2 regions of the Pseudomonas sp. JQ36 genome follow, and region 2 is predicted to be linked to the other one. Evidence: predicted binding sites of a transcription regulator. Region 2 holds the regulator's gene; the other holds the start of a gene.
What was found. Region 2 encodes sigma-54, which starts transcription at its own class of promoters, with help from an activator protein. Its sites were predicted from a motif close to ANTGGCATNNANNTTGCTNT; they were not measured.
Positions count from the first base shown of each region.

Region 1 (5,931 bases), 920 kb from region 2:
TTGAGAAAAAGGGGGTGACAGCTATCGTCGCGCTCGGGAAACTGTCGGCTTTGCGAATAACCGAAAGTGGAGTTGCCCTATGTCTGACCAGAGCCGCCAGATGACCCCTGAAGAAGCTGCCGAATTCACCGAGCAGGTTTTCAACAAGGCGCGCGAGGGTGATGCCGAGATGCTCGATCGGTTGATCAGCGCCGGATTGCCGGTGAACCTGAAAAACAGCAAGGGCGACACGCTGCTGATGCTCGCCAGCTACTATGGCCACGTCGACGCCGTGCAGGTACTGCTCAAGCACAAGGCCGACCCGGAAATGCGTAACGGCAACGGCCAGAGCCCGATTGCCGGCGCCGCGTTCAAGGGCGATCTGGCGGTGGTCAAGGCGCTGGTGGAAGCGGGCGCCGAGATCGAAGGTTCGTCCTTCGACGGCCGCACCGCGTTGATGATGGCGGCGATGTTCAACCGTGTTGAAATCGTTGAATACCTGATCAGCAAGGGCGCCAACCCGCAAGCCAAGGATGCCAACGGCATCACCGCGCTGGACGCGGCCCGCACCATGGGCGCAGTCGATACCACGGCGCAGCTGGAAAAACTGCTGGCCTGAGGACTGTCGAGATTCTGTGGCGAGGGAGCTTGCTCCCGCTCCAGTGCGCAGCGCTGGTAAAAATGGTGAATTCACTGTTTGAGGGCCGCTTCGCGCCCCAGCGGGAGCAAGCTCCCTCGCCACAGATGTTCTTTGTGCAGCCTGAGGTTGCAATGCGCTATCCTCCGCGCCCTCAAATTCAAACCTTCCACAGGATCCGCCCTCATGAAAGCCGTACTCGTCGAACTCATCAGCAAAATCAGCTCCGGCTGCATGGGCGAGGACGAGATCCTGAACGTGGCCGACGAAGCGGCGCAGGCCTACGCCGATGCCGATGCCTTTCTGGCAGCCAACCCGGACATCAACTACGACGACAGCTTCCCGATTCCGCTGGGCGAGTGGGTGGTGGTCGGCAGCCTGCCGGAAACCGTGCTGTTTCAGGCTGACACCTACGTTGACCTGTTCGCGCAGATCGTCGCCTCGTTCGGCCCGGGCGTCGATTTCAACCTCAAGCCCAAGCAACTGGCCAAGACCGAAGCGCTGACCGCACTCAACCGCATTCAGGTGCAGATGAGCAGCCTGAACAAGGAAAACGGCGGTTACACGCTGATGAACTTCAGCCAGTTGCTCGACGATGAGCTGCAAGTGGTGCTGGTTTACGGCAACGACGTGCCGCGAGTGCTGGAACTGTGCGCCGAAGTCGGGATCGCGGCCGCGCCGTCGCTGGAAGCGCTGAAGGTCGCCGTTCACGTCTGAACGCAATAAAAGGGAACCCTGCGCGCGACCGTCTATCCTAAAAGTGCATGCCACTATTCTGGAGCGACACTATGGGTTCCACGTTCAACGGTCTGATCGGCCTGATCATTCTTGCCCTCGACATCTGGGCCATCATCAATGTGCTGAAAAGCGGCGCGACCACGGGGATGAAAATCGTCTGGGTGCTGTTGATCATCCTCCTGCCGGTACTGGGCCTGATCATCTGGGCGATTGCCGGGCCGCGGGGCAATGTGCGGATCTGACGCTTGCCCAAAAACACGCTGATCCCCCTGTGGGAGCGGGCTTGCTCGCGAAGGCGATTGTTCAGTCGAAACACAGGTTGAATGACACTCCGCTTTCGCGAGCAAGCCCGCTCCCACATTGGTCTTGCGTTACCTCCAGAGTGTGCTCTGTCGGAGGAAGGTTCGACCTGTCATCTTCGGCAACGTAGAATGCGCGCCTTTCCCGGGCAATCGTCCCCCACGATTGGCGCCCGCGCATTCATCGGAGCACTTGACCATGACCGTCACCAAAACCAGCGAGTACCTGGAAACCCTCTACGAAGGCTACGGCCAGCGTTTTCGCATGGAAAAACTGCTGCACGAAGTGCGCACCGAACACCAGCATCTGGTGATTTTCCAGAACCCGCGCATGGGCCGGGTGATGGCGCTGGACGGCGTGATCCAGACCACCGAAGCCGATGAATTCATCTACCACGAAATGCTCACTCACGTGCCGATCCTCGCTCACGGCACCGCCAAGCGCGTGCTGATCATCGGCGGTGGCGACGGCGGCATGCTGCGCGAAGTGACCAAGCACGCCGGCGTCGAGCACATCACCATGGTCGAGATCGACGGCACCGTGGTCGACATGTGCAAGGAATTCCTGCCGAACCACTCCAAGGGCGCCTACGACGATCCACGGCTGAACCTGGTGATCGACGACGGCATGCGTTTCGTCGCCACCACCACGGAAAAATTCGACGTGATCATCTCTGACTCCACCGATCCGATCGGCCCGGGCGAAGTGCTGTTCTCGGAGAACTTCTATCAGGCCTGCCACCGTTGCCTGAACGAAGGCGGGATCCTCGTGACCCAGAACGGCACGCCGTTCATGCAGATCGATGAAGTCAAAACCACCGCTGGTCGCCTGCGCAGCCTGTTCCCGGACTGGCACTTCTATCAGGCAGCGGTGCCGACCTACATCGGCGGTTCGATGACCTTCGCCTGGGGCTCGACCAACCCGGCCTACCGCAAGCTGAGCCGTGAAACCCTGCAACAGCGCTTCATCGGCAGCGGCATCGTCACCCGCTACTACAACCCGGAAATCCACATCGGCGCATTTGCACTGCCGCAGTACGTGTTGCAGGCGATCAACAAGCCAAGCAACGACTAAAAGAACGCTGCAAAACCCCTGTAGGAGCTGCCGCAGGCTGCGATCATTTGATCTTGCTTTTTAAACAATCAAAGTCAAAAGATCGCAGCCTGCGGCAGCTCCTACAGTGGATATATTTTTTTTCATGTTCGTCCGCTGCAATCCTTTTGAACGATCAATCTCGCCAAAAGTCGAGATAGTAGTAAGCCCATTTGCGGGTTTGATCGAGGAGGCACCGATGCAAAAGTGGAAAGTCACTTTCGTGGATGATCATGGTGAAATCGTTGATGAGATCTTCGAACGTGAGGAATGCCCGTCCGATGATGAAGCTGCACGGCTGATCAAGGAGCGGCTTCTTCCGGTCGCCGCCCAACTGGATCTGAACGATCTGGAAGGACGCACCGCCGATGCCGGGGTGAAAAACCTCAAGACCCAGAACGGCATCGAAATCCGCAGCATCACACTTGTCTGAACACTTCCTGTCATCTTGTAAACCAGGCCTTGGCAGCAGCTCTATCTTGGGGCTACTCTGCAAGCGAGATCAGCGAACGAATCGCTAAGGTCTGGTCTTGTCAGCTACATGCTTGTTTCCCGCCGGCAACCTGTTTGCCGATGTACTTTTGGCCTGTAAGGCCCGGGGCGGGAATACGGAAAGTCTATCCATCTATCCGAGGGGGACGATTCATGAGCACAGCCTATCAAGAAGACATCAGCAGCAATGTTCTGCGCCGCATGAAAGAAGGCGGTTTCGACTTTTCCCGATTCCATCCCATCGAGTTCTACGCCATTTTCCCGGACGAGGAGCGGGCGCGCAGGGCGGCAGGCAAATTTCGTGGTGAATCCATCAATGCCCAGGTCAGCGCGCGCGACGATGGCGCCTGGTCGCTGGAATTGAGCAAAGTGATGTACGCGACCTATGACGACATTGGCGATTTCGAGCAGGGTTTCTCTGCCGTGGTCGAGCCGCTGGGCGGCATCATCGAGGGCTGGGGCGTCAAGCAGGAGGTGCGTAACCGCCATCGTCTGAATTGATCTCTGGTTTCAGGTATTGAGCAACGGCTGACCTTCGGGTTGGCCGTTGTCGTTTCAAAGAGCAAAAGATCGCAGCCTCCGGCAGCTCCTACACCAATCACCTGTAGGAGCTGCCGAAGGCTGCGATCTTTTGCTTTTGCTTTCAAAACATTTCAGAAAGGCAAAAAAAAGCCACCGGAGAGGGTGGCTAAAAGGGAAGTCCGATAAGGAGCGGAAACCGGTCAGGGTTAAGGCCTGCGGGGACTGCGCGGGCAGTCCGGATCAGTGGAGCTGAAACCTTCACCGGGGGAAGTTTTCAGCGGATGCGCCGATTATCCGCAGCTCCGTGCGAGCGGTGAAATCAACTCTGACTATGCTGGTGATAGGCGATGCAATGCGTCGCAATGAAGCGGGGGCAATCCGGTTGGGGCAATTGCCGCACAGGAATGGTGCGGTGCTGCTGGCGTGATTATCCAACCGATTGAAATCAAAGCGTTTATGCCGATGGCACGGGCCTTGCGAAGGCCTGTAGGTCCGGGTGACAAGGAGTACGGCATGATCCGCACCTATTTTGATGAAATGTACGATGCCGGCGGCCAGGTCCGCCCGCATTACCGGGAGTTCGCCCGCTGGCTGGCCGACACGCCTGACGAGTTGCTGGCACAACGGCGACGCGAGGCCGATCTGCTGTTCCACCGGGCCGGGATCACTTTCACACTCTATGGCGACGAGCAGGGTACCGAGCGCCTGATTCCGTTCGACACCATTCCGCGCAGCATTCCAGCCAGCGAGTGGCGGATCGTCGAGCGCGGCTGCATCCAGCGGGTCAAGGCGTTGAACATGTTCCTCGCCGACCTTTATCACGAGCAGCGCATCATCAAGGCCGGGATCATCCCCGCCGAACAGGTGCTGGCCAACGAGCAGTACCAGTTGGCGATGCAGGGCCTGGATCTGCACCGCGACATCTACTCGCACATTTCCGGCGTCGATCTGGTGCGCGACGGCGACGGCACCTACTACGTGCTCGAAGACAACCTGCGTACCCCGAGCGGCGTCAGTTACATGCTCGAAGACCGCAAAATGATGATGCGCCTGTTCCCGGAGCTGTTCGCCGCCCAGCGCATCGCGCCCATCGACCACTACCCGAATCTGTTGCTCGACACCCTGAAAAGCTCCAGCCCGATCGACGACCCGAGTGTGGTGGTGCTGACGCCGGGGCGCTTCAACAGTGCATTCTTCGAACACGCGTTCCTCGCACGGGAAATGGGCGTTGAACTGGTGGAGGGCGCCGACCTGTTCGTGCGTGACGACAAGGTCTTCATGCGCACCACCGATGGCCCGAAAGCGGTGGACGTGATCTACCGTCGGCTCGACGACGCGTTCCTCGATCCGTTGGCATTCAACCCCGACTCGATGCTCGGTGTACCGGGGCTGCTGTCGTCCTACCGTTCCGGCAACGTGGTGCTGGCCAATGCCATCGGCACCGGCGTGGCGGATGACAAGTCGGTGTACCCGTTTGTCACCGAGATGATCCGTTTCTACCTCGACGAAGAACCGATCCTGAAGAACGTGCCGACCTGGCAGTGCCGCAACCCCTCGGAACTTTCCCATGTACTGGCCAATCTTCCGGATCTGGTGGTCAAGGAGACCCAGGGCTCCGGCGGTTACGGAATGCTGGTGGGGCCGGCGTCAACCACGGCGCAGATTGATGCGTTCCGTGAGCGGATCAAGGCCAAGCCCCACGCTTACATTGCGCAGCCGACGCTGTCGCTGTCGACCTGTCCGACCTTTGTCGAAAACGGCATTGCGCCGCGCCATATCGACCTGCGTCCGTTTGTACTGTCTGGCCGCGAAACCCGGGTCGTGCCCGGCGGTTTGACCCGTGTCGCCCTGCGTGAAGGCTCCCTGGTGGTGAATTCCTCCCAGGGCGGCGGAACCAAGGACACCTGGGTGGTCGAGGATTGAAGGAAGCTTGCCATGTTAAGTAGAACTGCCTCGGATCTGTACTGGATGTCGCGTTACCTGGAGCGGGCGGAAAACCTCGCACGGATGCTCGATATAAGCTATTCGCTGTCGCTGATGCCGCAGGACGGTCGCGGCGACGGTTTGCACGAACTGGCCATGCCGCTGTTGATCACTGGCACCCTCGATGATTATCTGGAGCGTCACGGCGAACTGCATGCCGAACGCCTGCTGCACTTCTTCGCCCTCGA
Region 1 covers NZ_CM132642.1:649,032-654,962, forward strand. Annotated here, with positions in the region: gene ACS4NR_RS03160 (ankyrin repeat domain-containing protein) at 80-598, shown strand; gene ACS4NR_RS03165 (hypothetical protein) at 803-1,333, shown strand; gene ACS4NR_RS03170 (PLDc N-terminal domain-containing protein) at 1,405-1,596, shown strand; gene speE (polyamine aminopropyltransferase) at 1,853-2,728, shown strand; gene ACS4NR_RS03180 (hypothetical protein) at 2,946-3,179, shown strand; gene ACS4NR_RS03185 (ribonuclease E inhibitor RraB) at 3,392-3,739, shown strand; gene ACS4NR_RS03190 (circularly permuted type 2 ATP-grasp protein) at 4,274-5,683, shown strand; gene ACS4NR_RS03195 (alpha-E domain-containing protein) at 5,696-5,931, shown strand, end outside.
Region 1: ACS4NR_RS03190 (circularly permuted type 2 ATP-grasp protein) is a predicted target of sigma-54. The motif match lies at 4,222-4,241, and genes of this name have one in related genera.

Region 2 (5,931 bases):
TCATGGAAGACCACCGAATCAACGCACTGGTGGTCGTGGACGAAGAAGATCGCCCGATCGGCGCCTTCAACCTCTCCGATCTGCTGCGTGCAGGAGTGATGTAATGACAACCGATCTGCTGCAGCGCGGCAAAGCGATCAAACTGGCGGTGTTCGACGTCGACGGCGTCCTCACCGACGGGCGCCTGTACTTCCTCGAAGACGGCAGCGAATTCAAGACCTTCAACACCCTCGACGGCCAAGGCATCAAGATGCTGATGAATGCCGGTGTCGAGACCGCCATCATCAGTGGCCGCAAGACGCCGGTGGTTGAACGTCGGGCGAAGAACCTCGGTATCCCGCACCTGTTTCAGGGCCGCGAAGACAAATTGGTGGTTCTGGACGGTCTACTGGCGCAACTGGGCCTAAGCTATGAACAGGTCGCCTACCTCGGTGACGACTTGCCTGACCTGCCGGTGATCCGCCGCGTAGGTCTGGGCATGGCCGTTGCCAATGCTGCCGATTTCGTGCGCGAACACGCCCATGGCGTCACTCGGGCCCGTGGCGGCGAAGGTGCCGCCCGCGAATTCTGCGAATTGATCCTGCGCGCCCAGGGCCGCCTCGATGCGGCCAACGCCGCGTACCTGTGAGCCAAACCATGTTTAGCAAAAAATTTCGCAACTTCCTGCTGTTCGGCTGCATCGCCGCCATGTTTGCGGCGGTCGGCTACTGGAACATCAGTCCGGAACGCTTCCTCGACAAGCCTGTGGCCAAAGTCGAAGACACCGCTATCGACTGGTACGCCACCAACACACACACTCTGCAATACTTGCCAGACGGCAAAGTGCAGTACGAGATGACCTCCGACAAGGCCGAGCACGTCAAGGCAACGGACATCACACTCGTGACCAAACCCGACCTGAACATGTACCGCGGCACCGAATTTCCGTGGCACGTAACCAGTGAGCGTGGCGAAGTGAATCCGGACGGCACGCAGGTCGAACTGATCGATTCCGTGCGCATCAAGCGCACCGACGAAAAGAACCGCGATCTGCTGGTCACCTCCACTCGCATGACGGTGTTCCCGCAGCAACAATATGCGCAGACCGAGCAACCCGTTAGAATCGACGGCGCTGGCGGTGTATCGACTGGTGTAGGAATGAAAGCGTATTTGAAGGAAAGCAGGATACACCTGCTATCGAACGTAAGAGGACAGTATGAGGCTCGTTAAAACCCTCCCTATTTTGCTCAGTCTGGGCGCAGCACTGGGAAGCGTGAGCGCCTGGGCTCTGCCGAACGATCAGCAGCAACCTATCCGCATTCAGGCCGACGACGCCCAGCTGGACGACAAGAACGGCATCGCCACCTATAAAGGTGACGTGATCATTACCCAGGGTTCGATGATCGTTAAGGGCAATACGGTGACCATCACTCGCACCCCGACCGGTGACATCGACGTGGTGACTTCGGTCGGCAACCTTGCCTACTTCGAGCAACTGCAAACCCAGGGTGACACCAAGCCTGTTCAGGGCTGGGGTGTGACGATTCAGTACCATGCCGCGCAAAACCGCGTCGTGCTGATCGACAAGGCCAAGGTTGTCGACAAGGACAACAACACCACTCAGGGCGAGAAAATCGTCTATGACACGGTGAAGAAGCTGGCCAGTGCCGGTCGCGCTACCGGCAGCAAAGTCACCGAAGCGCGTCCGCGTATCGACATGGTGATCCAGCCGAAGAAGAAAACCGACGAGAAAACCCAGTAATGGCAACTCTGAAAGCTCAACACCTGGCCAAGGCCTATAAAAGCCGCCAGGTTGTGCGCGACGTCAGCCTGTCGATCGACAGCGGCCAGATCGTTGGCCTGCTCGGCCCGAACGGCGCGGGCAAGACCACCTGCTTCTACATGATCGTCGGCCTGGTGCAGGCCGATCAGGGCCGCGTACTGATCGATGATCTGGACGTCAGCCATCAGCCGATGCACGGCCGTGCCAAGGCCGGTATCGGCTATCTGCCGCAGGAAGCGTCGATTTTCCGCAAACTGTCGGTGGCCGATAACATCATGGCCATCCTCGAAACCCGCGCGGAACTCGACAAGGCCGGTCGTCGCAAGGAACTGGAAAGCCTGTTGCAGGAATTCCACATCAGCCACATCCGCGACAACCTCGGCATGAGCCTGTCCGGTGGTGAACGCCGCCGGGTGGAAATCGCCCGCGCCCTGGCGACCGCACCGAAATTCATCCTGCTCGACGAACCGTTCGCCGGTGTCGACCCGATCTCGGTCGGCGACATCAAGCAGATCATCCACCACCTCAAGGCCAAGGGCATCGGTGTACTGATCACCGACCACAACGTGCGTGAGACCCTGGATATCTGCGAGACCGCCTACATCGTCAACGACGGTCAACTGATCGCTGAAGGCGATTCGGCGACCATCCTTGCCAACGATCTGGTGAAGGAAGTGTACCTGGGCCACGAGTTCCGCCTATAAGCGAACAGTGCCCGGTGAGCCGCCCGGGCGCTGTATCGATTCAAGCAGGATTTAAAACGCTTTTATTGTTACAGCGCTCTAGGCAAACACGACAGTTTCAGGCATATAATTTGCTTAAGTTTGGCGCTCCGGCGCCCTGTAGTGGATGGCGCATGCGCGCCGGCGAATAAGGTGTTAAGCCCCTGCCATGAAACCATCGCTAGTCTTGAGAATGGGCCAGCAGCTGACGATGACACCGCAGCTGCAACAGGCCATCCGCCTGCTCCAATTGTCGACCCTGGACCTGCAACAGGAAATCCAGGAGGCCCTGGAATCCAATCCGATGCTCGAACGCCAGGAAGAAGGCGACGACTTCGACAATACCGATCCTTTGGCCGACAACGCCGAACAAAAACCCAACACCGACATTCAGGAACCGTCCTATCAGGAAGCCGCCCCGACGGTGGACAACCTGGAAGATGGCGAATGGAACGAGCGCATTCCTAACGAACTGCCCGTTGATACCGCCTGGGAAGATGTCTACCAGACCAGCGCCAGCAGCCTGCCCAGCAGCGATGACGACGAGTGGGACTTCACCACCCGCACCTCCGCCGGGGAAAGCCTGCAAAGCCATCTGTTGTGGCAATTGAACCTGGCGCCGATGTCCGACACCGACCGCTTGATCGCCGTGACCCTGATCGATTGCATCAACAATCAGGGGTACCTCGACGAAACCCTAGAAGAAATTCTCGACGCCTTTGATCCGGAGCTCGACATCGAGCTGGACGAGATCGAAGCCGTTCTGCATCGCATCCAGCAGTTTGAACCCGCCGGCATCGGCGCGCGCAACCTTGGCGAATGCCTGCTGCTGCAACTGCGTCAGCTCCCGGCCAAGACCCCGTGGCTCAACGAAGCCAAACGGCTGGTCAGCGATTACATTGATCTGCTGGGGAGTCGCGACTACAGCCAACTGATGCGGCGCATGAAGCTCAAGGAAGATGAACTGCGCCAGGTCATCGAACTGGTGCAGAGCCTCAATCCGCGCCCGGGCTCGCAGATCGAATCGACCGAAGCCGAGTACGTGGTGCCCGACGTCATTGTGCGCAAGGACAACGAGCGCTGGCTGGTTGAGCTGAACCAAGAGTCGGTGCCCCGTCTGCGGGTCAACGCGCAGTACGCCGGTTTCGTCCGTCGCGCCGACACCAGTGCCGACAACACCTTCATGCGCAATCAGCTCCAAGAGGCACGCTGGTTCATCAAAAGCCTGCAAAGCCGCAACGAAACGCTGATGAAAGTGGCCACCCAGATTGTCGAGCATCAGCGCGGCTTCCTGGAATACGGCGATGAAGCCATGAAGCCGTTGGTCCTGCATGACATCGCCGAGGCGGTCGGCATGCACGAATCGACGATTTCCCGGGTCACCACCCAGAAATTCATGCATACCCCGCGCGGTATTTATGAACTGAAATACTTTTTCTCCAGCCACGTCAGCACCTCCGAAGGCGGCGAATGCTCGTCCACGGCGATCCGCGCGATCATCAAAAAACTGGTTGCGGCGGAAAATCAGAAAAAGCCGTTGAGTGACAGCAAGATCGCTGGTTTACTGGAGGCACAAGGCATTCAGGTGGCTCGCCGCACCGTCGCCAAGTACCGCGAATCCCTCGGGATCGCGCCTTCGAGCGAACGCAAGCGGTTGATGTAAGCCACGTTACAGCGTTCCAGTGGCAGGCTCTTCGGCCTGCCGCTTTATGCACTGGCAACGAAGGAGAAGCTGTATGCAAGTCAACATCAGTGGACACCAACTGGAAGTGACCGAACCTCTGCGCACCTACATCAACGAGAAACTCGAACGATTGGAGCGCCATTTCGACAAGATCACCAACGTGCAGGTCACGATGTGTGTCGAAAAGCTCAAGCAGAAAATCGAAGCCACCTTGCATATACCCGGCAGCGAAGTGGTCGCCAACGCAGAAGATACCGATATGTACGCTGCGATCGACTCACTGACCGACAAGCTGGATCGCCAACTCAAAAAGCATAAGGAAAAGACCCAGAGCCTCCTTCAGGGCGCAACCGGTCGTTAACACCCCCAACCCATGATCCGACTTGAAAGTATCCTGACCCCCGGCCGTTCCCTGGTGAACGTGCCGGGCGGCAGTAAAAAGAAAGCCCTCGAACAGATTGCCAACCTCATCCATAAAGAAGTGCCGGATCTGGCCATGCAGGATGTTTTCGAGAGCCTGGTAGCCCGTGAGAAACTCGGTTCCACCGGTTTCGGCAACGGTATCGCCATTCCCCACTGTCGCCTCAAAGGCTGCGAATCGCCTATCAGCGCGCTGATGCACCTTGATGCCCCCATCGATTTCGATGCCATCGACGGCGCACCGGTCGACCTGCTGTTTGTTCTGCTGGTCCCGGAAGCGGCCACCGATGCCCACCTGGAATTACTGCGCCAGATCGCCAGCATGCTCGATCGCAAGGAAGTGCGCGAAAAACTGCGCAGCGCACCGAGCAACGAAGCCTTGTATCAGGTCGTCCTGAGCGAGCAGAACGGTCATTAATCATGCGTTTGATCATCGTCAGTGGCCGTTCCGGCTCGGGTAAAAGCACCGCCCTGGATGTCCTTGAGGACAACGGCTACTACTGCATCGACAACCTGCCGGCCGGCCTGCTACCGGAACTCGCCGAACGCGCCCTGATTCACACCGAGCTAACCCAGCCGCTGGTGGCCGTGTCGATCGATGCGCGCAATCTGCCGAGCCACCTGTCGCGTTTCCCCGAACTGCTTGAAGAAGTCCGGGCCCGGCACATCCAGTGCGATGTGTTGTATCTGGATGCCGACGATGAAACCCTGCTCAAGCGCTTTTCGGAAACCCGCCGGCGCCATCCGTTGAGCAATGCCGATCGCTCGCTGGCCGAGGCAATCAACGATGAGACCGCCCTGCTCGGCCCGATCGCCGATCTGGCCGACCTCAAGGTCAACACCACCAATCTCAATCTGTACCAGTTGCGTGACACCATCAAGCTGCGACTGCTGAACCAGCCGGAGCCGGGCACGGCGTTTCTGGTCGAGTCGTTCGGCTTCAAGCGTGGCATGCCAGTGGATGCGGATCTGGTGTTCGACGTGCGCTGCCTGCCCAATCCGTACTGGAAACCGGAACTGCGTGCACAATCGGGTCTCGACGCACCTGTCGCCGAGTACCTGGCTGCACAACCGGAGGTTGAAGAGATGTTCCAGGACATCTTCGGCTACTTGAACAAATGGCTGCCACGCTTTGCCGCGAGTAACCGCGCCTATGTCACCATTGCGATTGGCTGCACCGGCGGGCATCACCGTTCCGTTTACCTGACTGAACGTCTGGGTCAGGCCCTGCAGAAAACCCTGAAGAACGTCCAGGTTCGCCACCGCGACCTCACTTAAAGGATTCACACCGCGATGCCTGCTCGTGAAATCGAAATCATCAACAAATTGGGTCTGCATGCCCG
Region 2 covers NZ_CM132642.1:5,819,326-5,825,256, reverse strand. Annotated here, with positions in the region: gene ACS4NR_RS26225 (KpsF/GutQ family sugar-phosphate isomerase) at 1-104, shown strand, start outside; gene ACS4NR_RS26220 (KdsC family phosphatase) at 104-628, shown strand; gene lptC (LPS export ABC transporter periplasmic protein LptC) at 637-1,209, shown strand; gene lptA (lipopolysaccharide transport periplasmic protein LptA) at 1,196-1,741, shown strand; gene lptB (LPS export ABC transporter ATP-binding protein) at 1,741-2,466, shown strand; gene ACS4NR_RS26200 (RNA polymerase factor sigma-54) at 2,654-4,147, shown strand; gene hpf (ribosome hibernation-promoting factor, HPF/YfiA family) at 4,221-4,529, shown strand; gene ptsN (PTS IIA-like nitrogen regulatory protein PtsN) at 4,542-5,006, shown strand; gene rapZ (RNase adapter RapZ) at 5,009-5,866, shown strand; gene ACS4NR_RS26180 (HPr family phosphocarrier protein) at 5,882-5,931, shown strand, end outside.